2 regions of the Streptomyces sp. NPDC050264 genome follow, and region 1 is predicted to be linked to the other one. Evidence: predicted binding sites of a transcription regulator. Region 1 holds the regulator's gene; the other holds the start of a gene.

Region 1 (10,853 bases):
ATCGGATCGGTCTGCATCTCGTCGCCCGCCGGCTCGTGCCCGGGATGGACGACGGGCACGTACAGCGTGAACGTGGAGCCCTCGCCGGGCTCGCTCTCGGCAATGATGCGGCCGCCGAGCAGCCCGGCGATCTCCCGGCTGATGGAGAGGCCGAGGCCCGTGCCGCCGTACTTGCGGTTGGTGGTGCCGTCGGCCTGCTGGAACGCCTCGAAGATGACGGGGAGTTTGTCCCGCGCGATGCCGATGCCGGTGTCCGAGACGGCGAAGGCGATCAGGTCCTCGCTCTCGCGCACGAACGTGTGCTCCGGGTCCTTGATCCGCTTGACCCGCAGTTCGACCCGGCCGTTGGCGGTGAACTTGATCGCGTTCGACAGGAGGTTGCGCAGGATCTGCTGGAGGCGCTGCTCGTCGGAGAAGACCTCGCGCGGCACGTCCTCGCCGACCGTCACCTCGAAGGCGAGCCCGCGGTCGAGGGTGATCGGGCGGAACGTGGCGTGGACGTAGTCGAGGAGCTTGATGAGGGGGAGCTTCTTGGGACGTACGTCCATGCGTCCCGCCTCGATCTTCGACAGGTCGAGGATGTCGTTGATGAGCTGGAGCAGGTCGGATCCTGAGCGGTGGATCGTCGTCGCGAACTGGACTTCCTGGTCGTTGAGGTGCCCGTCCGGGTTGTCGGAGAGCAGCCGGGCCAGGATGAGGAGCGAGTTGAGGGGAGTGCGCAGCTCGTGCGACATGTTCGCCAGGAACTCCGACTTGTACTGGGAGCTCGTCGCCAACAGGGCCGCTTTCTCTTCCAGTTCCGCGTTCGAGCGCTGCAACTCGCCCTGCTGGCGCTGGAGTTCGTCGGACCGCTCCTGGAGCTGGGTCGCCAGGCGCTGGGACTCGCCGAGCAGGGACTCGGTGCGGGAGTTGGCGATGATGGTGTTGATCGCGACGCCGATCGTGTTCACGAACTGGTCGAAGAAGGCCAGGTGGACGTCGGAGAAGCGGGAGAACGACGCCAGCTCGATGACGCCGAGGAGCTTGTCCTCGAAGAGGATCGGGATGATGACGACAGAGGCGGGGGCGGCTTCCCCCAGGCCGCTGTTGATCTTGATGTAGTCCGGCGGGGCCTCCTCCACCAGGATCCGCTTCTTCTCCAGGGCCGCCTGCCGTACGAGACCGTGGACCGGCATGCCGCCGGTGTCGACGACCAGGGCCGCGGCCGAGCCGTAGCCCGCGATGTAGGCGAGCCCCTTGGTGGGGATGGTCGTCCGGATCGGGGTGTCGTCCTCGTCCGGCTCGGCGAGGAAGAAGGCGCCGTACTGCGCGTTCACCAGCGGGGTCAGTTCGCGCAGGATCAGGTCGGCGACCTCCATGAGGTCCCGGTGTCCCTGCATCAGGGCCGCCAGGCGCGCCAGGTTCGACTCCAGCCAGTCCTTCGCGCGGGTCGTCTCGCGGAGGTTGGCCACCATCAGGTTGATGTTGTCCTTCAGCTCCGCGACCTCGCCCTGCGTCTCCACCGCGATCGAGCGGGACATGTCACCCTGCGTGACCGCGGACGCCACCTCGGCGATGGCGCGAACCTGTGTGGTCAGGTTCGACGCCAGCTCGTTCACGTTCGTCGTCAGGCGCTTCCAGGTGCCGTAGACGCCCTCGACCCGTGCCTGCCCGCCGAGTTGACCCTCGGAGCCGACCTCGCGGGCCACACGCGTGACCTCGGAGGAGAAGGACGACAGGGTGTCCACCATCGTGTTGATGGTCGTCTTCAGTTCGAGGATCTCGCCGCGCGCGTCGACGTCGATCTTCTTGGAGAGGTCGCCCTGGGCCACCGCCGTGGCGACCTGCGCGATGTTGCGGACCTGCGACGTCAGGTTGTCCGCCATGTAGTTGACGTTGTCGGTGAGGTCCTTCCAGACACCCGAGACGCCGTGCACCGTCGCGCGTCCGCCGAGGGCGCCGTCCGTGCCGACCTCGCGGGCCACGCGCGTGACCTCGTCGGCGAAGCCGCGCAACTGCTCCACCATCGTGTTGACGGTGTCCTTCAGCTCCAGGATCTCGCCGCGGGCGTCGACCGAGATCTTCTTGGAGAGGTCGCCCTGGGCCACCGCCGTCGTGACCTGCGCGATGTTACGGACCTGGGAGGTGAGGTTCGACGCCATGAAGTTGACGTTGTCGGTCAGGTCGTTCCACACGCCGGCGACACCGCGCACCTGCGCCTGGCCGCCCAGGTTCCCCTCGGTGCCGACCTCGCGGGCGACGCGGGTGACCTCGTCGGCGAAGGCGGAGAGCTGGTCGACCATCGTGTTGATCGTCGACTTGAGTTCGAGGATCTCGCCCTTCGCCTCGACCGTGATCTTCTTGCCGAGGTCGCCCTGCGCCACCGCCGTGGACACGAGGGCGATGTTGCGCACCTGCGACGTCAGGTTGTCGGCCATGAAGTTGACGTTGTCGGTGAGGTCCTTCCAGACGCCGGAGACGCCGCGGACCTGGGCGCGGCCGCCCAGCTGGCCCTCGGTGCCGACCTCGCGGGCGACGCGGGTGACCTCGTCGGCGAAGGCGGAGAGCTGGTCGACCATCGTGTTGATCGTCGACTTGAGTTCGAGGATCTCGCCCTGCGCGTCGACCATGATCTTCTGGCTCAGGTCGCCGTTGGCCACGGCCGTCGTGACCTGCGCGATGTTACGGACCTGGGAGGTGAGGTTCGACGCCATGAAGTTGACGTTGTCGGTCAGGTCCTTCCAGACGCCGGAGACACCGCGGACCTGGGCGCGGCCGCCCAGCTGGCCCTCGGTGCCGACCTCGCGCGCGACGCGCGTGACCTCGTCGGCGAACGCGGAGAGCTGGTCGACCATCGTGTTGACGGTCAGCTTCAGCTCCAGCAGCTCGCCCGTCGCCTCGATCGTCACGGTACGGGTCAGGTCGCCCCGGGCCACCGCGGTCGTCACGAGCGCGATGTCCCGCACCTGGGCGGTCAGCCGGGACGCCATGGTGTTGACCGCCTCGGTCACGTCACGCCAACTGCCGGACAGACCCTGCGCCTTGGCGCGCCCGCCGAGCCGGCCCTCGGTGCCCACCTCGCGGGCCACCCGGGTCACCTCGCCGGTGAAGAGGGACAGCTGGTCCACCATCTTGTTGACGGCGCGGCCCAACCGGCGTAAGTCGCCTCTGAGTTGGCGGTTGCCGTCGTGCAGGTCGACACGCTGCGTCAGATCGCCGCCCGCCACCGCGTCGAGCACCCGCGTGGCGTTCGCCGCGGGGGCGACCAGGGCGCCGATGATGGTGTTGACGTCGTGAATACGCGTGGCCCACGCACCCTGCCCCGGGCTCGCCTCCAGCCGCTCGTCGAGCCGCCCGTGCCGGACGATCTCCCGGCGCACCCGGGTCAGTTCGACGTTGTAGTGGACGCTGCGGTCGATGAGCTGGTTGAACACGGCCGCCAGCTCGCCCACCATGCCCTCCCCGCCATCGGGGAGCCGGGTGAAGTTCCCGTCGCGGGCAGCCGATATGGCGGCCAGCAGCGGCCGGAGGTCGGGCGGACGGATGACGTCGCTTTCCGGCCTGTTCGGATGCACACGCATAGCACTGTTCTCACTCATGGCGGCCCACTTCGGTAACTCGGTGCTTATGGGCGTGGTCAGTCTGTCACTCTGTTCGTGTCGCCTGAGGCGTCTTTGCCCGAACTGCTCAGGAGCCGAACGTGGGGCCCATGCCTATCCAGCGGGAAACCACCTTCAGTGACGGGGACGTAGCGGACCATCCGCACGCAGGACCGTTCCTGGTCCACACGTCGCTGCCGGGGGACTCCCTCGCGCCCGCGGCCGCCCGCCGCTTCGTACGGGCCGCGTTCGCCGACTGGACCGAGCAGGCAGTGCCCGGCTGCGCCGCTCTCGGCGACCGGCTGAGCGACGACGCGATCGTCGTCCTGAGCGAACTCGTGACGAACGCCGTGGTGCACGCCGGCACCAGCGTCGACCTGCTCTGCCGCCTGGACGAGGCCGCCGCCGACGGCACCCCCGCGGGGGTCGTCGTCGAGGTCACCGACCACCACCCGGCCCGCGCCGTACGCGGCGAGCGGGCCTGCCGCACGTCCGAGACCCCCGAAAGCGGCCGCGGCCTCCAGCTCGTCGCGTCCCTCGCCGAATCGTGGGGCATCACCTACCGGCCCGGCACCAAGACGGTCTGGGCCCGGCTGCCCGCGGCCGACACCGAGGAGGCCGCGACCGGCCCCGCCGTGCACTCCGCCGTCCGCGCCCTGGAGCGCGGCCTGCGCGCCGAACTCCTCGCGCCCATGCCCAGACGCGTGCCCCAGGACCGGGACTGGGTCAACCGCGGCGCGCTCTCCTTCCTCGCCGAGGCCTCCGACCTGCTCGCTGGCCAGCTCGACGAGGACATGGTCGCCGCGCTCGTCGGCCAGCTCCTCGTGCCGCGGCTCGCCGACTGGTGCGCGATCTGGCTGTACGACGAGGAGGGCCGCGGTCTGCCGGGCACCGCTGACCGCGACCTGCGGGGCGGCGCCGACCCGATGCCCGCGCCCCGCCTGGCCCGCGTCTGGCACGGCCACGAGAACCGTAGCGAGGAACTACGCCGGATCCTGGAGAAGGAACCGCCGCGTCTGCCCGACGCCGCCCGCACCGCGGCCGTCCCCATGCCCTGGCCGTTTGAGACGCGGGGCGAGAACTGCCAGGACGACGAGTGGGGCGCCGCGCTCGCCTACCGCCTGATGGTGGGCGGGCGCAGCCTCGGCGTCCTGCTCATCGGGCGCGCGGGCCTGCCCCGCTTCCCCGACGAGGTCACCGGACTCGTCGAGGACTTCAGCCGCCGGGTCGCCCTCGCCGTCAGCGCGGCCCGCCGCTTCACCCGGCAGGCCACCATCAGCCGCATCCTGCAGCGCGGCCTGCTGCCCGTCTCCATCGCCGAGATCCCCGGCATGCAGAGCGCCCTCGTGTACGAGCCGAAGGAGGCGGGCGGCCCCGGCGGCGACTTCTACGACGTGTTCCCCGCCGCTGACGGCCGCTGGTGCTTCGCGCTCGGCGACATCCAGGGCAAGGGCCCCGAGGCCGCGGTGGTGATCGGGCTCGTCCGGCCCTGGCTGCGGCTCCTCGCCCGGGAGGGCTACCCGGTCGCCCAGGTCCTGGGCCGGCTCAACCGGCTGCTGCTCGACGACGCGACCGAGGCCGCCGACGCCGCGGCCCGCGCCCTCGCCGCGGCCGGCGGCGAGGGTGTCCCGCCGGACGGCTCCAACGCCCGCTTCCTCTCCCTCCTCTACGGCGAACTGACACCGGCCGGCGACGGGGGCGCGGTCACCTGCACCCTCGCCTCCGCCGGGCATCCGCTGCCCCTGCTGATGCGCCCCGGCGGCGAGGTCGTCACGGCGGCCACCCCACAGGTGCTGCTCGGTGTCGTCGAGGACCCGGAGTACACGAGCGAGTCGTTCGAGCTGCTGACCGGCGACACGCTGCTGTGCGTCACGGACGGCGTGACCGAGCGCCGCTCCGGGCACCGTCAGTTCGACGACGGCGACGGGCTCGCGCACGCCCTCGCCGGGTGCGCGGGGCTGACGGCGCAGCTGCTCGCCGAGCGCATCCGGCGCCTCGTGCACGCCTACGCGGACGGCCCGCCGGACGACGATCTGGCGCTGCTGGTGCTCCAGGCGCTGTGACGGTGCGGGAGGCGGGACAATGGGGCCATGCCTTCCGCACTTCCCGATGGTGAGCCCGTGCCCGACGACGGGGCTCTGCCCGCCGCCGCGCTGGCCGGCGCCGCCGACCGGCCCCTCGGCTTCTACCTGCACGTCCCGTACTGCGCCACGCGCTGCGGCTACTGCGACTTCAACACGTACACGGCGACCGAGCTGCGCGGCACCGGGGGCGTGCTCGCCTCGCGGGACAACTACGCCGAGACCCTGATCGAGGAGGTCCGGCTCGCGCGCAAGGTGCTCGGGGACGACCCGCGACCGGTACGGACCGTGTTCGTCGGCGGCGGCACGCCGACCCTGCTGCCCGCCGCCGACCTCGTACGGATGCTCGGGACGATCCGGGACGAGTTCGGGCTCGCGGACGACGCGGAGGTGACGACCGAGGCCAATCCCGAGTCGGTGGACCCGGCCTACCTGGCACAGCTGCGGGCCGGGGGCTTCAACCGGGTCTCGTTCGGGATGCAGAGCGCGCGGCAGCACGTGCTGAAGGTCCTCGACCGTACGCACACCCCCGGGCGGCCCGAGGCCTGTGTCGCCGAGGCGCGGGCGGCCGGCTTCGAGCACGTGAACCTGGACCTGATCTACGGCACGCCGGGCGAGAGCGACGACGACTGGCGGGCCTCGCTGGACGCCGCCCTCGCGGCAGGGCCCGATCACATCTCCGCGTACGCGCTGATCGTCGAGGAGGGCACGCAGCTCGCCCGGCGGATCCGGCGCGGCGAGGTGCCGATGACCGACGACGACGTGCACGCGGACCGGTACCTGATCGCCGACGAGACCATGGCTGCGGCCGGGTTCGGCTGGTACGAGGTCTCGAACTGGGCGACGTCCGAGGCGGCCCGCTGCCTGCACAACGAGCTGTACTGGCGCGGCGCCGACTGGTGGGGGGCCGGGCCCGGGGCGCACTCACACGTGGGCGGTGTGCGGTGGTGGAACGTCAAGCATCCCGGCGCGTACGCCGCCGCGCTGGCCGCGGGGAGGTCGCCGGGGGCGGGGCGGGAAGTGCTGGCCGACGAGGATCGGCGGGTCGAGCGGATTCTCCTTGAACTACGGCTCCGGGAGGGCTGCCCCTTGTCGCTGCTGAGGCCCGCGGGTACGGCTGCGGCGCGCAAGGCGTTGGAGGACGGGTTGCTGGAGCGCGGGCCCTTTGAGGAGGGGCGGGCTGTGCTGACGTTGCGGGGGCGGTTGTTGGCCGATGGGATTGTTCGGGATCTGGTCGACTGAGTGCGCTGCGCCCACGCGCCGTAGGGGGTGCGGGTTCGTCGCGAGTGCGTCGTCGTGGCTGCTCGCGCCCCGCGGCGGACCCGCTGACCGGCCCAGCCCCGTGCCCCTGGCGGGGCGCTTCCTGCCCGGAGAAGGGTCCTAGTCGTCTGTACCCGTCACGAAGTCGATCAACTCCTCGACCCTGCCGAGGAGCTCGGGCTCCAGGTCCTTGTACGAGCGGACCCGGGACAGGATGTGCTGCCAGGCCTCGCCCGTGTTCGCCACGCGCCAGCCCAGCGCACGGCACACGCCCGTCTTCCAGTCCTGGCCGTGCGGGATCCGGGGCCAGGCCTCGATGCCCAGCGAGGACGGCTTCACCGCCTCCCAGATGTCGATGTACGGGTGGCCGACGACCAGCGCGTCGGCGCTCGTGACCGACTGGGCGATGCGCCACTCCTTCGTACCGGGGACCAGGTGGTCGACCAGGACGCCCAGCCGCGCGTCGGGGCCCGGGTCGAACTCCGCCACGATCGCCGGGAGGTCGTCGACGCCCTCCAGGAACTCCACGGCCACGCCCTCGATGCGCAGGTCGTCGCCCCAGACCCGCTCGATGAGCTGGGCGTCGTGTTTGCCCTCCACGTAGATGCGGCCCGCGCGGGCCACCCGGGCGCGGGCACCCGGGACCGCGACCGAGCCGGAGGCCGTGCGCGTGGGACGTACGGGGCCGCCGGCGGCGGGACGCACCAGCGTGACGACCTTGCCCTCCAGCAGGAAACCGCGCGGCTCCATCGGGAACACCCGGAGCTTGCCGAAGCGGTCCTCCAGGGTCACCGTCGGCCCCTGCGCCGTCTTCTCGACGCGCACGACCGCACCGCAGAAGCCCGTACCGACCTCTTCCACGACAAGATCCGGCTCTGCCGGGATCTCGGGAACAGACGTGTTCCGCTTCCAGGGGGGAGTGAGGTCCGGAGAGTACTGGCGCATTCGGCAGACGATAAGAAAAGGCGCCCCCGTCCGGCCTACGACACGCCGGTACGGGCCGCCAGTGTGGCGCGCTGCTCGCGGACAAACCCCGCATTCACCACAGACCCGTGCCCCGGAACGTAGCGGGCGTCCTCGCCGCCCAGCGACAGCAGCCGGTCGAGCGCCGCGGGCCAGTGGTGCGGGGCCGCGTCCGGACCGGCCTGCGGTTCGCCCGACTCCTCCACCAGGTCGCCGCAGAAGACGATCCCGGGGAGCGCGGGACCACCGGGGACCAGGACCGCCAGGTCGTGGCCGCTGTGCGCCGGGCCGACGTTCGCGAGCAGCACCCGCACACCGCCGCCGAGGTCAAGCGTCCACTCGCCGCAGACCCGGTGGGGCGGGGTGACGAGGAGATCGGCCGCCTCGGCCGCCGCGTCGGGGTCCAGGCCGTGGCGTACGGCGTCGGCGCGCAGCTGCCCGGCGCCGCCCGCGAACACGGTGTCGATGCCCACGGCCCCGTACACCTCGACGCCCGCGAACGCGGCCGTGCCGAGCACATGGTCGAAGTGCGGATGGGTCAGCGCGATGTGCGTCACCCTCCCGTGTGGTCCCAGGAGGCGGCGCACGTCCCCGCGCAGCCGGACGCCTTCACGGAGTGAGGATCCCGTGTCGATCAGCAGGGCCGCGTCCTCGCCGACGACGAGACCGGTCGTGCAGTCCCAGCCGGGCAGCCGGATTCGTCCCACATGCGGCGCCAGTTCTTCCCAGCCGGTCGACTTCCAGTCGATGCCTTCCATGTGTCGACGCTAGCGGCCTTGCCGGGTGCGTACCCACCGGCCGTACACTGAGCCGGGGACGATTGGCACTCACGCGCAGCGAGTGCCAAATCCGAAAGATCGCAGAGACAGTTGCTGGAGGTGTGCGCCGATGCTCAGTGAACGCAGGCTCGAAGTGCTGCGCGCCATCGTCCAGGACTACGTCGGCACCGAGGAGCCCGTCGGCTCCAAGGCGCTGACCGAACGGCACAGCCTGGGCGTCTCACCGGCGACCGTGCGCAACGACATGGCCGCCCTGGAGGACGAGGGGTTCATCGCCCAGCCGCACACCAGTGCCGGGCGGATCCCCACCGACAAGGGGTACCGACTCTTCGTCGACAAGCTCACCGCGGTGAAGCCGATGACGGCACCCGAGCGGCGCGCCATCCACAACTTCCTGGAAGGCGCCGTCGACCTCGATGACGTCGTCGGACGGACCGTGCGGCTGCTCGCGCAGCTGACGCGGCAGGTCGCGGTCGTCCAGTATCCGTCCCTGACCCGGTCCACCGTGCGCCATGTCGAGCTGCTCTCGCTCGCGCCCGCCCGTCTGATGCTCGTACTGATCACGGACACCGGGCGCGTGGAGCAGCGGATGATCGACTGCCCGGCGCCGTTCGGTGAGACGTCGCTGGCGGACCTGCGGGCCCGTCTCAACGCCCGCGTGGCGGGGCGCCGGTTCGCCGACGTGCCGCAGCTGGTGCAGGACCTCTCCGAGGCCTTCGAAGCGGAGGACCGGGGCACGGTCACGACGGTGCTCTCCACTCTGCTGGAGACGCTCGTCGAGGAGACCGAGGAGCGGCTGATGATCGGCGGAACCGCCAATCTCACCCGCTTCGGACATGACTTTCCCCTCACTATCCGGCCCGTGCTGGAGGCACTGGAGGAGCAGGTCGTGCTCCTCAAGTTGCTTGGTGAGGTGGGCGATTCGGGCATGGCCGTACGGATCGGTCACGAGAACGCCCACGAGGGACTCAACTCCACGTCCGTCGTGTCGGTCGGCTACGGTTCGGGCGGCGAGGCAGTGGCCAAGCTCGGCGTGGTCGGCCCGACCCGCATGGATTACCCGGGAACGATGGGAGCAGTACGCGCAGTGGCACGTTACGTCGGACAGATCCTGGCGGAGTCGTAAGTGGCCACGGACTACTACGCCGTACTCGGCGTGCGCCGCGACGCTTCCCAGGACGAAATCAAGAAGGCCTTCCGAAGGCTGGCCCGTGAGCTTCACCCGGACGTGAATCCGGATCCGAAGACTCAGGAGCGGTTCAAGGAGATCAACGCCGCCTACGAGGTGCTCTCCGACCCGCAGAAGAAGCAGGTCTACGACCTCGGGGGCGACCCCCTGTCGCAGGCCGGCGGAGGCGGCGCCGGAGGCTTCGGCGCCGGTGGGTTCGGGAACTTCTCGGACATCATGGACGCGTTCTTCGGAACCGCGTCGCAGCGTGGCCCCCGGTCGCGTACGCGCCGCGGCCAGGACGCCATGATCCGGCTCGAGATCGAGCTGGACGAGGCAGCCTTCGGCACCACCAAGGACATCCAGGTCGACACGGCTGTCGTCTGTACGACCTGCAGCGGTGAGGGCGCGGCGCCCGGGACCTCCGCCCAGACCTGCGACATGTGTCGCGGGCGCGGCGAGGTCTCGCAGGTCACGCGGTCCTTCCTCGGCCAGGTCATGACGAGCCGCCCGTGCCCGCAGTGCCAGGGCTTCGGCACCGTCGTGCCGACGCCGTGCCCCGAGTGCGCCGGTGACGGCCGCATCCGGTCGCGGCGCACGCTGACGGTGAAGATCCCGGCCGGTGTGGACAACGGGACGCGGATCCAGCTCGCGGGCGAGGGCGAGGTCGGCCCCGGCGGCGGCCCCGCCGGTGACCTGTACGTCGAGATCCACGAGCTGCCGCACCCGGTCTTCCAGCGGCGCGGCGACGATCTGCACTGCACGGTGACGATCCCGATGACGGCGGCGGCCCTCGGCACGAAGGTGCCGCTGGAGACGCTCGACGGCATGGAGGAGGTCGACATCCGGCCCGGCACCCAGTCCGGTCAGTCGGTCCCGCTGCACGGGCGCGGTATCACGCACCTGCGGGGCGGCGGCCGCGGCGATCTCCTCGTGCACGTCGAGGTCATGACGCCGCAGAAACTGGAGCCCGAGCAGGAGCGCCTGCTGCGCGAGCTGGCCAAACTGCGCGGCGAGGAGCGCC
Region 2 (10,853 bases), on a different contig from region 1:
CACGGGCGACACCACGGACGAGGTGCGCGTCGTGACGCTGCACGGCATCGGCGAGCGCTGGGGCCAGGCCGATCTGGGGTCCCTGACCGGCTGAGACGTCCGTATCCAGGACCCCCGTCACCCGTATTCCGGACCACATCCCGACAACGCGTCGGCAAAATGTTGCGCGGCGCGTGTTCGGCGTGTTCACATGGAGACCGGACTTAGTTAGGTCTACCTAACCACGCCTGCTCGGGAGGCGCTCATGTCGGCTTCGGAACGTGTTGTGCGGCACCCTGAGCCGTCCTCCCGGCAGGACGTCGCGCGCGGGGTGTCGATGGGGGAGCTGCTGGCCTCGTGCGCGGCGGCCCGGGCGGTGTCGACCCCGCCAGGGCAGAGCGGCGCGGAGCGCGAGCAGCCGCGTACGGTTCACGGGCGCGAAGAAGAAGCGAGCCCGCGCTGCGCTTAGGCGAATGACCTGCGTCGGGAAACCGCCGGCGTCAGGGGACGACGACGATCTTCTGGCCGAACGTCGCGAACTCCCACATCGCCGCACCGTCGGCCCGCGACTCCCGGATGCCGCCGGTCTGCTTCGACGGATCCGGCGACGGCGTGGAGCCGTCGACCGCCGCGCTGAACCCGACCGGTACCCCGCCCGTGTTCGCGAACAGTACGACGTGCTCGATCGGCACCCCGTCGGTGCCGGTGACGGAACCGGAGCGCGAGGTCACCGTGTACTTGCCCGCGGTCGGCTCGACCGTGCCGGGCATCACCTGGAACGTGCGCTGCGCCTTGCCGTCCGCCCCTACCAGCCAGACCCGGTCGGCGCCCAGGGCGTAGACGACACGCTCGCCGGCGCCGGACTGCGCGGGCAGCGTGGCGGGGTCCTTCTTGTCCTTGGCGGAGTGGGACGCCGCCGCGGAGGGGGAGGCATCGGCCTTCGGCTTGCCGAAGTCGTCGGGTGTGTTCGCCGACGCCTGGTACGCGAGGAAGCCGACCGCGGCGAGCGCGCCAACGGTCAGCGCGGTCACGAATCCGGTGCTGCTCCGTGCCACCAGGTGCCTGCCTCTCATGTACGTATGTACGCCTGTACGACGCCAGTGACGGCTCTGAGTGACGGTAGCAGCCGGGGCCTCGCGGGCCCCGATGCCGACAGCGCGGACATGTCCGCACCGTCGGAGCCGTAGGCTGTTTGCGTGCTGTTGCTCGCCGTGGATACCGCCACCCCCGCCGTCACCGTCGCCCTGCACGACGGCACCGCCGCCGTCGCCGAGTCGAGTCAGGTCGACGCCCGCAGACACGGGGAGCTGCTGCTGCCCGCCGTCGACCGGGTGCTCTCCGAGGCCGGTGTGAAGCTCGACGCCGTCACCGGGATCGTCGTGGGCATGGGCCCGGGACCGTACACCGGACTGCGCGTCGGCCTGATGACCGCCGACACCTTCGGGCTCGTGCTCGACGTTCCCGTGTACGGACTGTGCACGCTGGACGGCCTCGCGTACGCCGCGAAGGACGTCGAGGGCCCCTTCGTGGTGGCCACCGACGCGCGGCGCAAGGAGGTCTACTGGGCGCGCTACGCGGACCGGCGCACCCGGGTCACCGAAGCCGCCGTCGACCGGCCCGCCGATCTCGCCGAGGCAGTCGCCGGACTGCCCGCGGTCGGCGCGGGCGCGCTGCTCTACCCCGACACGTTCACGGACCCGCGCGGCCCCGAGCACGTGTCCGCCGCCGCGCTGGCCGCCCTCGCCGCCGAGAAGCTCGCGGCCGGCGAGGAACTTCCCGAACCGCGGCCCCTGTACCTGCGCCGCCCCGACGCCCAGGTCCCCAAGAACTACAAGGTGGTCACCCCGAAGTGACGACTCTGACGGCGGAACTGCGCGAGATGCGCTGGTGGGACATCGATCCCGTGCTCGCTTTGGAGAAGGACCTCTTCCCGGACGACGCCTGGTCGCGCGGCATGTTCTGGTCCGAGCTCGCGCACGCGCGCGGTGTCGGTTCGACGCGGCGCTACGTCGTCGCCTACGAGGACGACCGGCTCGTGGGTTACGGCGGGCTCGCCGTCTCCGGGACCGGTTCCGAAGGCGGCTCCGCCGACGGCGCCGACGTGCAGACCATCGCCGTCGCCCGCGACCACTGGGGCAGCGGGCTCGGCGCCCGGCTGCTCACCGAACTCCTGCGGCACGCCACCGCCTTCGAGGTCGCCGAGGTGATGCTCGAAGTACGCGTCGACAACACGCGGGCGCAGAAGCTCTACGAGCGTTTCGGCTTCGAGCCGATCGGCTTCCGCCGCGGCTACTACCAGCCGGGCAACGTGGACGCCCTCGTGATGCGCCTGACCACCACCCAAGAACCCGCACCGGCAACTCCCGTACCAGGAACCGAAGAGAAGAATGATGGCTGACGAACCGCTCGTCCTCGGTATCGAGACCTCCTGCGACGAGACCGGCGTCGGCATCGTCCGCGGCACCACCCTGCTCGCCGACGCCGTCGCCTCCAGCGTCGACGAACACGCCCGCTTCGGCGGCGTCGTGCCCGAGGTCGCCTCCCGCGCGCACCTGGAGGCGATGGTCCCGACGATCCGCCGGGCCCTGAAGGACGCGGGCATCACCGCGAAGGACCTCGACGGGATCGCCGTCACCGCCGGGCCGGGGCTCGCGGGCGCGCTGCTCGTCGGCGTCTCGGCCGCGAAGGCGTACGCGTACGCCCTCGGCAAGCCGCTCTACGGCGTCAATCACCTGGCCTCGCACATCTGCGTCGACCAGCTGGAGCACGGCACGCTGCCCGAGCCGACGATGGCGCTCCTGGTGTCCGGCGGCCACTCCTCGCTCCTGCTGTCCAGCGACATCACCTCGGACGTGCGGCCGCTCGGCGCGACCATCGACGACGCGGCGGGCGAGGCCTTCGACAAGATCGCGCGGGTGCTGAACCTCGGCTTCCCCGGCGGCCCCGTCATCGACCGGTACGCGAAGGAGGGCGACCCGAACGCGATCGCCTTCCCGCGCGGACTGACCGGCCCGCGCGACGCCGCGTACGACTTCTCCTTCTCCGGCCTCAAGACCGCCGTGGCCCGCTGGATCGAGGCCAGGCGGGCGGCCGGTGAGGACGTGCCCGTGCGCGACGTGTCGGCGTCCTTCCAGGAGGCGGTCGTCGACGTGCTGACCCGCAAGGCGGTGCGTGCCTGCAAGGACGAGGGCGTCGACCACCTCATGATCGGCGGCGGGGTGGCCGCCAACTCGCGGCTGCGGGCGCTGGCCCAGGAACGTTGTGAGCGGGCCGGGATCCGGTTGCGGGTGCCGCGCCCCAAGCTCTGCACGGACAACGGCGCGATGGTCGCCGCGCTCGGCGCCGAGATGGTGGCGCGCAACCGGGAGCCGTCGTCCTGGGACCTGTCGGCGGACTCGTCGCTGCCGGTGACGGAGCCGCACGTGCCCGGCCATCATCACCACGGGCACGACCACGTGCACGAGGTCAGCAAGGAGAACCTGTACTCGTGAGCGTCGCGCTGATGTGGGAGGCCCGGGCCGTCGAGGGCCGCGGCGAGGAGCTGCTCGCCTGGGTGAAGGCGCAGGTCCTGGCGCGGGCGCCGGAGCGCCGCGAGACGTTGCGCGCTCCGCGGGACCGGGTCCTCGTGATCACGTGGTGGGATGCCGACTACGACGCCGTGCTGCCCGAACTCCCCGAGCCCGGGGCCGAGTTGGTGACCCGGGCCGTGCACAGGTGGCGTTTCGAGGCGGTCTGACATCGGGTCCGCCGCCCGGTCCGCGGGCAGCTGAGAACTGACTGAGATTTCCGAAAATCGTCTGCCAAGTGGTTTACCGCTGTAATAATTCGGACTTATGTTCCCTGTGTGACTGAGCAGAAACGGTTCCGCGCACGTGCGGTGAAGGCGGTGGCGCTCGCCTTCGGCTGCGTCCTGGTGCTCGGAGGGGCGGGGGCCGGATGGGTCTACTGGCACCTCGACCACAACATACGCAGCGTCGACATCGACGGCGCCCTCGGCGACGACCGCCCGGTCAAGCCCGTGGCCGCCGCCGCCTCGCCCTCGGCGTCCGCGTCACCGTCGTCCGAGCCGGTCGAGAAGGGTGTCCTCAACATCCTTGTCCTGGGCTCCGATTCACGCACCGGCAAGGCGAACAAGGCGCTCGGCGGCGGTGACAGCGGCGGGGCCCGCTCCGACACCGCGATGGTCGTGCACCTCGACGCCGACCGCAGCGCGGCGACGGTGGTGAGCATCCCCCGCGACACCCTCGTCGAACGCCCCTCCTGCCCGACGGAGTCCGGCGGCACGACCGCGGTCGCGTACAACGTCATGTTCAACAGCGCCTATTCGGTGGGCGGTCCGGTCTGCGCCGTGAAGACCGTCGAGCAGCTCACCGGGGTCCGCATGGACCACTACCTGGAGGTCGACTTCGCGGGCTTCGCGAAGATCGTCGACGCGCTCGGCGGCGTGGACGTCACCACCACCGAGGACATCGACGACGACCTCAGCCACCTCCACCTGGACGCCGGCGACCACCACCTCGACGGCGAACAGGCCCTCGCCTTCGCCCGCACCCGGCACGGCATCGGCGACGGCAGCGACCTGGGCCGCATCAAGCTGCAGCAGCAGCTCGTCAAGGCGCTGATCGGGCAGGTCTCGGCCGACGGCCTGCTGACCGACCCGGCCCGCCTCTACAAGATCGCCGACGCGGCCACCGGCAGCCTCACCGCGGACACCGGGCTCGACTCCCTCACCGAACTGAGCGGCCTGGCGCGGAGCGTGAGCGGCCTGTCGGCGGACTCCCTGAAGACGGTCATGATGCCGGTGGTGCGGGCGCCCTCGGACGGGAACCGGGTGGTGGCCGACGAGCCGGAGGCGAAGGAGCTGTGGGAGTCGCTGCGGTGACCGGCTCCACCGTCCCGGCCGGCCCGCCTCACTTCGTGTACGTCAACAGGTAGCGCCAGAAAAGCAGTTGACGCAGCTCGCTGCCGGGCAGCAGACGCGCCGACTCCGCGCGGACCTGAGGCAGCGTCATCTCCGGCTGCCGGACCGGTGCTCTGCGCGGGGGCGTACGGATGCCGCGGGCGCGTTCGGCGCCGTACACGGCCGCACGGGCCACCGCGTTCACCGGGACCGCGGCCAGGTCCCGGGGCGTGACGCCGGCGTAGCAGCCGAGGACCAGGAGACGGCCGCCGGGCGCGAGGGCCTCGCGGAAGCGGGTCAGCGTCCCGAACGGCATGTGGTGCAGGCTGGCCAGACAGGTGATCACGTCGTAGTGGGCTTCCGGGAGCCCCTCCGTCGAGGCGTCCGCCAGGCGGTAGCGCGGGCCGCCGCCCGACGCCTCAGCCGCGGCGAGCGTGGCCGGGTCCGGGTCGAGCGCGTCGACCCGGTAGCCCCGCGCGACGAGGCGGCGCGCGAAGCGGCCCGTGCCGCAGCCGACGTCGAGTGCGCTGCGGCCGCCCGGCGGCAGGTGGCGCAGCAGGAGGCGGTGGTAGTGGTCGTTGTGGTCGAACGGCATGGGGGAGCACCCTGACAGGCGGCGGATCAGCTGGGCGTAAGCAACGTGGGGTCCGTCGCTGACCTGCGAAGACGTACGGCCGGAAAGATTCTTCGAGGAGATCGGGCGGCCGTGTCGATCCGGGTGCCGTCCGTTCGACGCAAGGGTGAGAGGCCGGCGGGTACGGCCACCGGCCCGCCCCGAAGACGTAGGAGACGATCGTCCGCGCTATCTGACGATGATCCGTATCGACGAGCGGAACGCCCCCGCCGGGGGCAAGCGCGTGCACGACGACAGGGGCGGGATCACCGCCACCGACGGCCCGTTCACCGAGACCAAGGAGGTCGGCGGCGGCTACGCGATTGCTGGAGCGGCTGGGGCGGGTGGAGGAGGCGCGGGCGGAGTTCCGGCGGGCGCCGGGGCCGGCCCGCGATGAACGGGAACGGGGGGTTCCTGCTGGGGCGCATCGACCGCTGACCCGCGTCAGGCGCGCTCCTCAGGCGCCGGAGCTTGTGGCCGGCCGCCCCACCAGCATGGTCGGGGCCCCGCCGACCCGGGTCAGGAACACCGTCACCGCCCGCTTCCCGAAGGGCTTGGGCATGGCCTTGCGGCGCAGCTCCTCCGGCTCGACGGCGGAACCCCGCTTCTTCACGGTCAGCACCCCGACCTCCCGCTCCCGCAGCAGCGCCTTCAACTTCTTCACGTTGAAGGGGAGTTGGTCGGTGATCTCGTACGCGGTGGCGTACGGGGTCGGGTGCCGCTCGTCCCCGGTGACGTAGGCGATGGTCTCGTCGATCAGCCCGCCGCCGACCTGCTCGGCCACCTCGGCGACCAGGTGCGCCCGGATGGCGGCTCCATCGGGCTCGTACAAGTACCGCCCGACCGGCCGCACTTCGGGGTCCGGCAGTCCGCGCCCGACGAGTTCCCGCGGCCCCGGCAGCAGGGTGGCGCGCATCCGGCCGGGTTCCGTGCCGAACCACAGCACGGCCTCCTTCACGTCACCGCCGTCCGAGATCCACTCGGCGTCGGCCTCGGCCGGGATCGCCTCGTGCGGGATGCCCGGCGCGATCTTCAGCGCGGCGCGCGGTGCCTTGCGCGCGGTGGCGACGGCCCAGGACAGCGGAGGGGAGTAGGCCTCGGGGTCGAAGATCCGCCCGCGCTTGTCGGAGCGCCGGGCCGGGTCCACGAAGACGGCGTCGTACGGGGTGGTGTCCACCTCCGTCACATCCGCCTCCCGCACCTCGATCAGGTCGTCGAGGCCGAGGGCGGCCGCGTTGGCCCGCGCCACGGCGCACGTCTCCGGGTCCCGGTCGACGGCGAGCACCGAGATCCCGGCGCGGGCCAGCGCGATCGCGTCGCCGCCGATGCCGCAGCACAGGTCGGCGACGGAGCTGACGCCGAGGGCCCGGAAGGATTCGGCGCGGTACGTGGCGACGCTCGTCCGGGTCGCCTGCTCGACCCCGTTCGCCGTGAAGTACATGCGGGCCGCGTCCTCGGGCCCGAACTTCGCCACCGCCCGCTGCCGCAGCCGCGCCTGGGCGAGCGCCGCCGAGACGAGCTCGGCCGGGTGCTCGCGGCGCAGCCGGGTGGCGAGCGCGAGCTCCTGTGCCGGGTCGTGGTCGCGCAGTGCGTCGAGCAGGGCCTGGCCGGCCGGTGTGAGCAGGGCGGAGAAGTCGTTCACCGGAACATTGTGGGCCAGTCGGAGGACGGCGCGCGCCCGGCGGCGGTGTCGGCCCGTGATCAGGGCCTTGAGCTGCGAGGATCCGGCGCCATGCAACTAGTACGACAAAATGAGGAAACCGCCTCAAAGGGGACTCGCGCCAGATCCGGGAAACGGGCGGCGCTCCGCGGCACGGCCGCCGCCCTCGCCGCCGCCGCGCTCGCCACCGGCTGTGCCGCCGGATCCGACGAAGGTGCCGTGACACCGGCCCCCGGGCAGCAGGCCCTGAACGCGCCGCCCGCCCGCGCCCTCGACTCGTACGCCACCAGGCTCAAGGCCGAGCGGGCGCAGCGGGTCGCAGCGGCCAGGCGCTGGGGTCTCGCGAAGGTGCCGCTCGCCGCGCCCGAGCCGCCCGCGAAGAAGCCCGTCATCAAGCCCCGTAAGGGCTTCGAGGTCGACGACCAGGCCGCGCTCGGGCTGCCGCCGGTCTTCACGACCATCCCCACGAAGGAAAAGATCGTCTTCCTCACCATCGACGACGGGGCCGACAAGGACCCGCGGTTCCTGAAGATGATGAGCGACCTCAAGATCCCGTACACGGCCTTCCTGACCGACCGCGAGGTCAAGCCCGGGTACGACTACTTCAAGAAGGCGCAGAGCCTGGGCATCACCCTCAACAACCACACGCTGCACCACCCTTACCTCCCCGGTCTCTCCTACAAGCGGCAGAAGCACGAGATCTGCGGCATGCAGGACGTCATCGAGAAGAAGTACGGCAAGCGGCCCACGCTCTTCCGGCCGCCGTTCGGCGACTACAACCAGGACACCCTGAAGGCGGCCAAGGCGTGCGGCATCACGTACGCGCCGATCTGGAACGCCGAGGCGTTCGTGGACCGCATGGACCACCGCGAATGGGACCGGGACATCCACCCGGGCGACATCATCCTCACGCACTTCCGGGGCCGTAAGGACTGGAACGGCACGATGCCCGACATGGTCCGCACGTTCCTGAAGTACGTCACCGGCAAGGGGTACGCCGTGGCCCGCCTGGAGGACTACCTGTGACAACTCCCTGGGCGGAGGCTGCCGTCGGCGCGGCCGGGGCGCGGCGGATGGTCGCCTGCGCCCTGGCCGCCGTGCTGCTCTCCGGGTGCGCGCAGTCCGTCGACCCGATCGAGCGGATGGGCAGGAAGGCCGCGCAGAAGGTCCGCCACCATCCGCGGACCGCGGCGGCCGGGGTGCCGGCGCCCGAAGCCCATCGCCGCTGGGGGCTCAGGACCCCGCTGGCCCCGGCGCCCCGCGCCCACCGGGTGCTCCCGCCCCGCGCCCCCGGCGCGGTCCCCCCGGTGATCGACCGCGTACCCACCCGCGACAAGGTCGTCTTCCTCACCATCGACGACGGCAGTATCGGCGACGGCGCCGAGCAGGGTCCGCGCTTCACCGACATGATCCGCGACCTGCGCCTGCCGGTCTCGGTCTTTCTCACGCACTCCGGTACGGACCCCGGCCACGACCGTCTCGGCAGGCTCCGCGCGCTCGGCGCCGGCGTCGGGAACCACACCCTCACGCACCCGTTCCTGCCCGGCCTCGGTTACGTGGAACAGCACGCCGAGATCTGCGGCGAGCAGGACCGTCTCAAGGCCCGCTTCGGCACGGCGCCGCGCCTGCTCCGCCCGCCCTACGGCAACTACGACGCGGACACCCTGCGCGCGGCGGGCGCGTGCGGCATCGACGCGATCGTCCTGTGGCGCGCCGCGCGGCGGAGCGACGACCTGCGCCCCGGCGACATCCTCCACGCCCCCTCCGCCCCGAAGGGCGAGAGCCTGACCGGGACGACCGCGCGAACGCTGCGCCGCATCCAGGAACAGGGCTTCACGGTGGGGCGCCTGGAGGACTATCTCTGAGCGGCCGCAACCCCGTGCGGGCCGACCGAAATGCCGCGCCGCGACGGAGTCGATTGGCACTCCGCTTGACCGAGTGCTAATCGCGGTCATAGTCTCGGCCCTGGCACTCACCACTGGAGAGTGCCAACAGCGACGGGCAGGTCCGGCACCCGCGACGACGGATCCACCTGGTCGCCACCCCAGACTGTTAACCCCGTAGATCTCCGAAGGGGGAGACCGGATCGTGACGACCGCCAGCTCCAAGGTTGCCATCAAGCCGCTCGAGGACCGCATTGTGGTCCAGCCGCTCGACGCCGAGCAGACCACGGCCTCTGGCCTGGTCATTCCGGACACCGCGAAGGAGAAGCCCCAGGAGGGCGTCGTCCTCGCCGTGGGCCCGGGCCGCTTCGAGAACGGCGAGCGCCTTCCGCTCGACGTGAAGACCGGCGACATCGTGCTGTACAGCAAGTACGGCGGCACCGAGGTCAAGTACAACGGCGAGGAGTACCTCGTCCTCTCGGCCCGCGACGTTCTCGCGATCGTCGAGAAGTAAGCAAGCCGAGAAGCTTTTTCTGCTTTGAACAGCGCCCCTGGCACCCGCGATCGTAAGAAGCCGGGGTCAGGGGCGTGGTTCGTTCACCAAGCTTCACCCCTAGTTTTCCGAGAGGGCTGAACCGCTCCCATGGCGAAGATCCTGAAGTTCGACGAGGACGCCCGTCGCGCCCTCGAGCGCGGCGTCAACAAGCTTGCCGACACGGTCAAGGTGACGATCGGCCCCCGCGGCCGCAACGTCGTCATCGACAAGAAGTTCGGCGCCCCCACCATCACCAACGACGGTGTCACCATCGCCCGCGAGGTCGAGATCGACGACCCGTACGAGAACCTGGGCGCGCAGCTGGTGAAGGAGGTGGCGACCAAGACCAACGACATCGCGGGTGACGGCACCACCACCGCCACCGTGCTGGCCCAGGCCCTGGTCAAGGAAGGCCTGCGCAACGTTGCCGCCGGTGCTTCCCCGGCCGCCCTGAAGAAGGGCATCGACGCCGCCGTCAAGGCGGTGTCCGAGGAGCTCCTCGCCACCGCCCGTCCGATCGACGACAAGGCCGACATCGCGGCCGTCGCCGGTCTGTCGGCCCAGGACTCGCAGGTCGGCGAGCTCATCGCCGAGGCGATGGACAAGGTCGGCAAGGACGGTGTCATCACCGTCGAGGAGTCCAACACCTTCGGTCTGGAGCTCGACTTCACCGAGGGCATGGCCTTCGACAAGGGCTACCTGTCCCCGTACTTCGTCACCGACCAGGAGCGTATGGAGGCCGTCCTCGACGACCCGTACATCCTGATCCACCAGGGCAAGATCGGGTCCATCCAGGACCTGCTCCCGCTCCTGGAGAAGGTCATCCAGGCCGGCGGCTCCAAGCCCCTCCTGATCATCGCCGAGGACGTCGAGGGCGAGGCCCTGTCGACCCTGGTCGTGAACAAGATCCGCGGCACGTTCAACGCCGTCGCGGTGAAGGCCCCCGGCTTCGGTGACCGCCGCAAGGCGATGCTGCAGGACCTGGCCACCCTCACCGGTGCCACCGTCATCGCCGAAGAGGTCGGCCTCAAGCTCGACCAGGTCGGCCTGGACGTGCTCGGCACCGCGCGCCGCGTGACCATCACCAAGGACGACACCACGGTCGTCGACGGTGGCGGCAACAGCGACGAGGTCGCCGGCCGTGTGAACCAGATCAAGGCCGAGATCGAGAACACGGACTCCGACTGGGACCGCGAGAAGCTCCAGGAGCGCCTCGCGAAGCTCGCCGGCGGCGTCTGCGTGATCAAGGTCGGCGCCGCGACCGAGGTCGAGCTCAAGGAGAA

Evidence for each region. The regulator HrcA, encoded in region 1, represses chaperone genes, less so after heat shock. The targets are predictions, from matches to a motif close to TTNGCACTCNGNNNNNCNGAGTGCNAA.
Region 2: groES (co-chaperone GroES) is a predicted target of HrcA. The motif match lies at 9,071-9,097, and genes of this name have one in related genera.

What each region holds. Positions count from the first base shown of each region.
Region 1 is NZ_JBFAKV010000001.1:477,148-488,000, reverse strand. Features, by position in the region: gene AB0J02_RS02205 (HAMP domain-containing protein) at 1-3,578, opposite strand, end outside; gene AB0J02_RS02200 (SpoIIE family protein phosphatase) at 3,689-5,641, shown strand; gene hemW (radical SAM family heme chaperone HemW) at 5,669-6,901, shown strand; gene AB0J02_RS02190 (DUF3097 domain-containing protein) at 7,040-7,864, opposite strand; gene AB0J02_RS02185 (MBL fold metallo-hydrolase) at 7,900-8,640, opposite strand; gene hrcA (heat-inducible transcriptional repressor HrcA) at 8,771-9,787, shown strand; gene dnaJ (molecular chaperone DnaJ) at 9,788-10,853, shown strand, end outside.
Region 2 is NZ_JBFAKV010000005.1:423,200-434,052, reverse strand. Features, by position in the region: gene tsaE (tRNA (adenosine(37)-N6)-threonylcarbamoyltransferase complex ATPase subunit type 1 TsaE) at 1-94, shown strand, start outside; gene AB0J02_RS11685 (hypothetical protein) at 480-1,052, opposite strand; gene tsaB (tRNA (adenosine(37)-N6)-threonylcarbamoyltransferase complex dimerization subunit type 1 TsaB) at 1,176-1,832, shown strand; gene rimI (ribosomal protein S18-alanine N-acetyltransferase) at 1,859-2,377, shown strand; gene tsaD (tRNA (adenosine(37)-N6)-threonylcarbamoyltransferase complex transferase subunit TsaD) at 2,370-3,470, shown strand; gene AB0J02_RS11665 (hypothetical protein) at 3,467-3,715, shown strand; gene AB0J02_RS11660 (LCP family protein) at 3,857-4,861, shown strand; gene AB0J02_RS11655 (class I SAM-dependent methyltransferase) at 4,890-5,474, opposite strand; gene AB0J02_RS11650 (hypothetical protein) at 5,692-5,889, shown strand; gene AB0J02_RS11645 (methyltransferase domain-containing protein) at 5,950-7,134, opposite strand; gene AB0J02_RS11640 (polysaccharide deacetylase family protein) at 7,225-8,178, shown strand; gene AB0J02_RS11635 (polysaccharide deacetylase family protein) at 8,226-9,017, shown strand; gene groES (co-chaperone GroES) at 9,241-9,549, shown strand; gene groL (chaperonin GroEL) at 9,679-10,853, shown strand, end outside.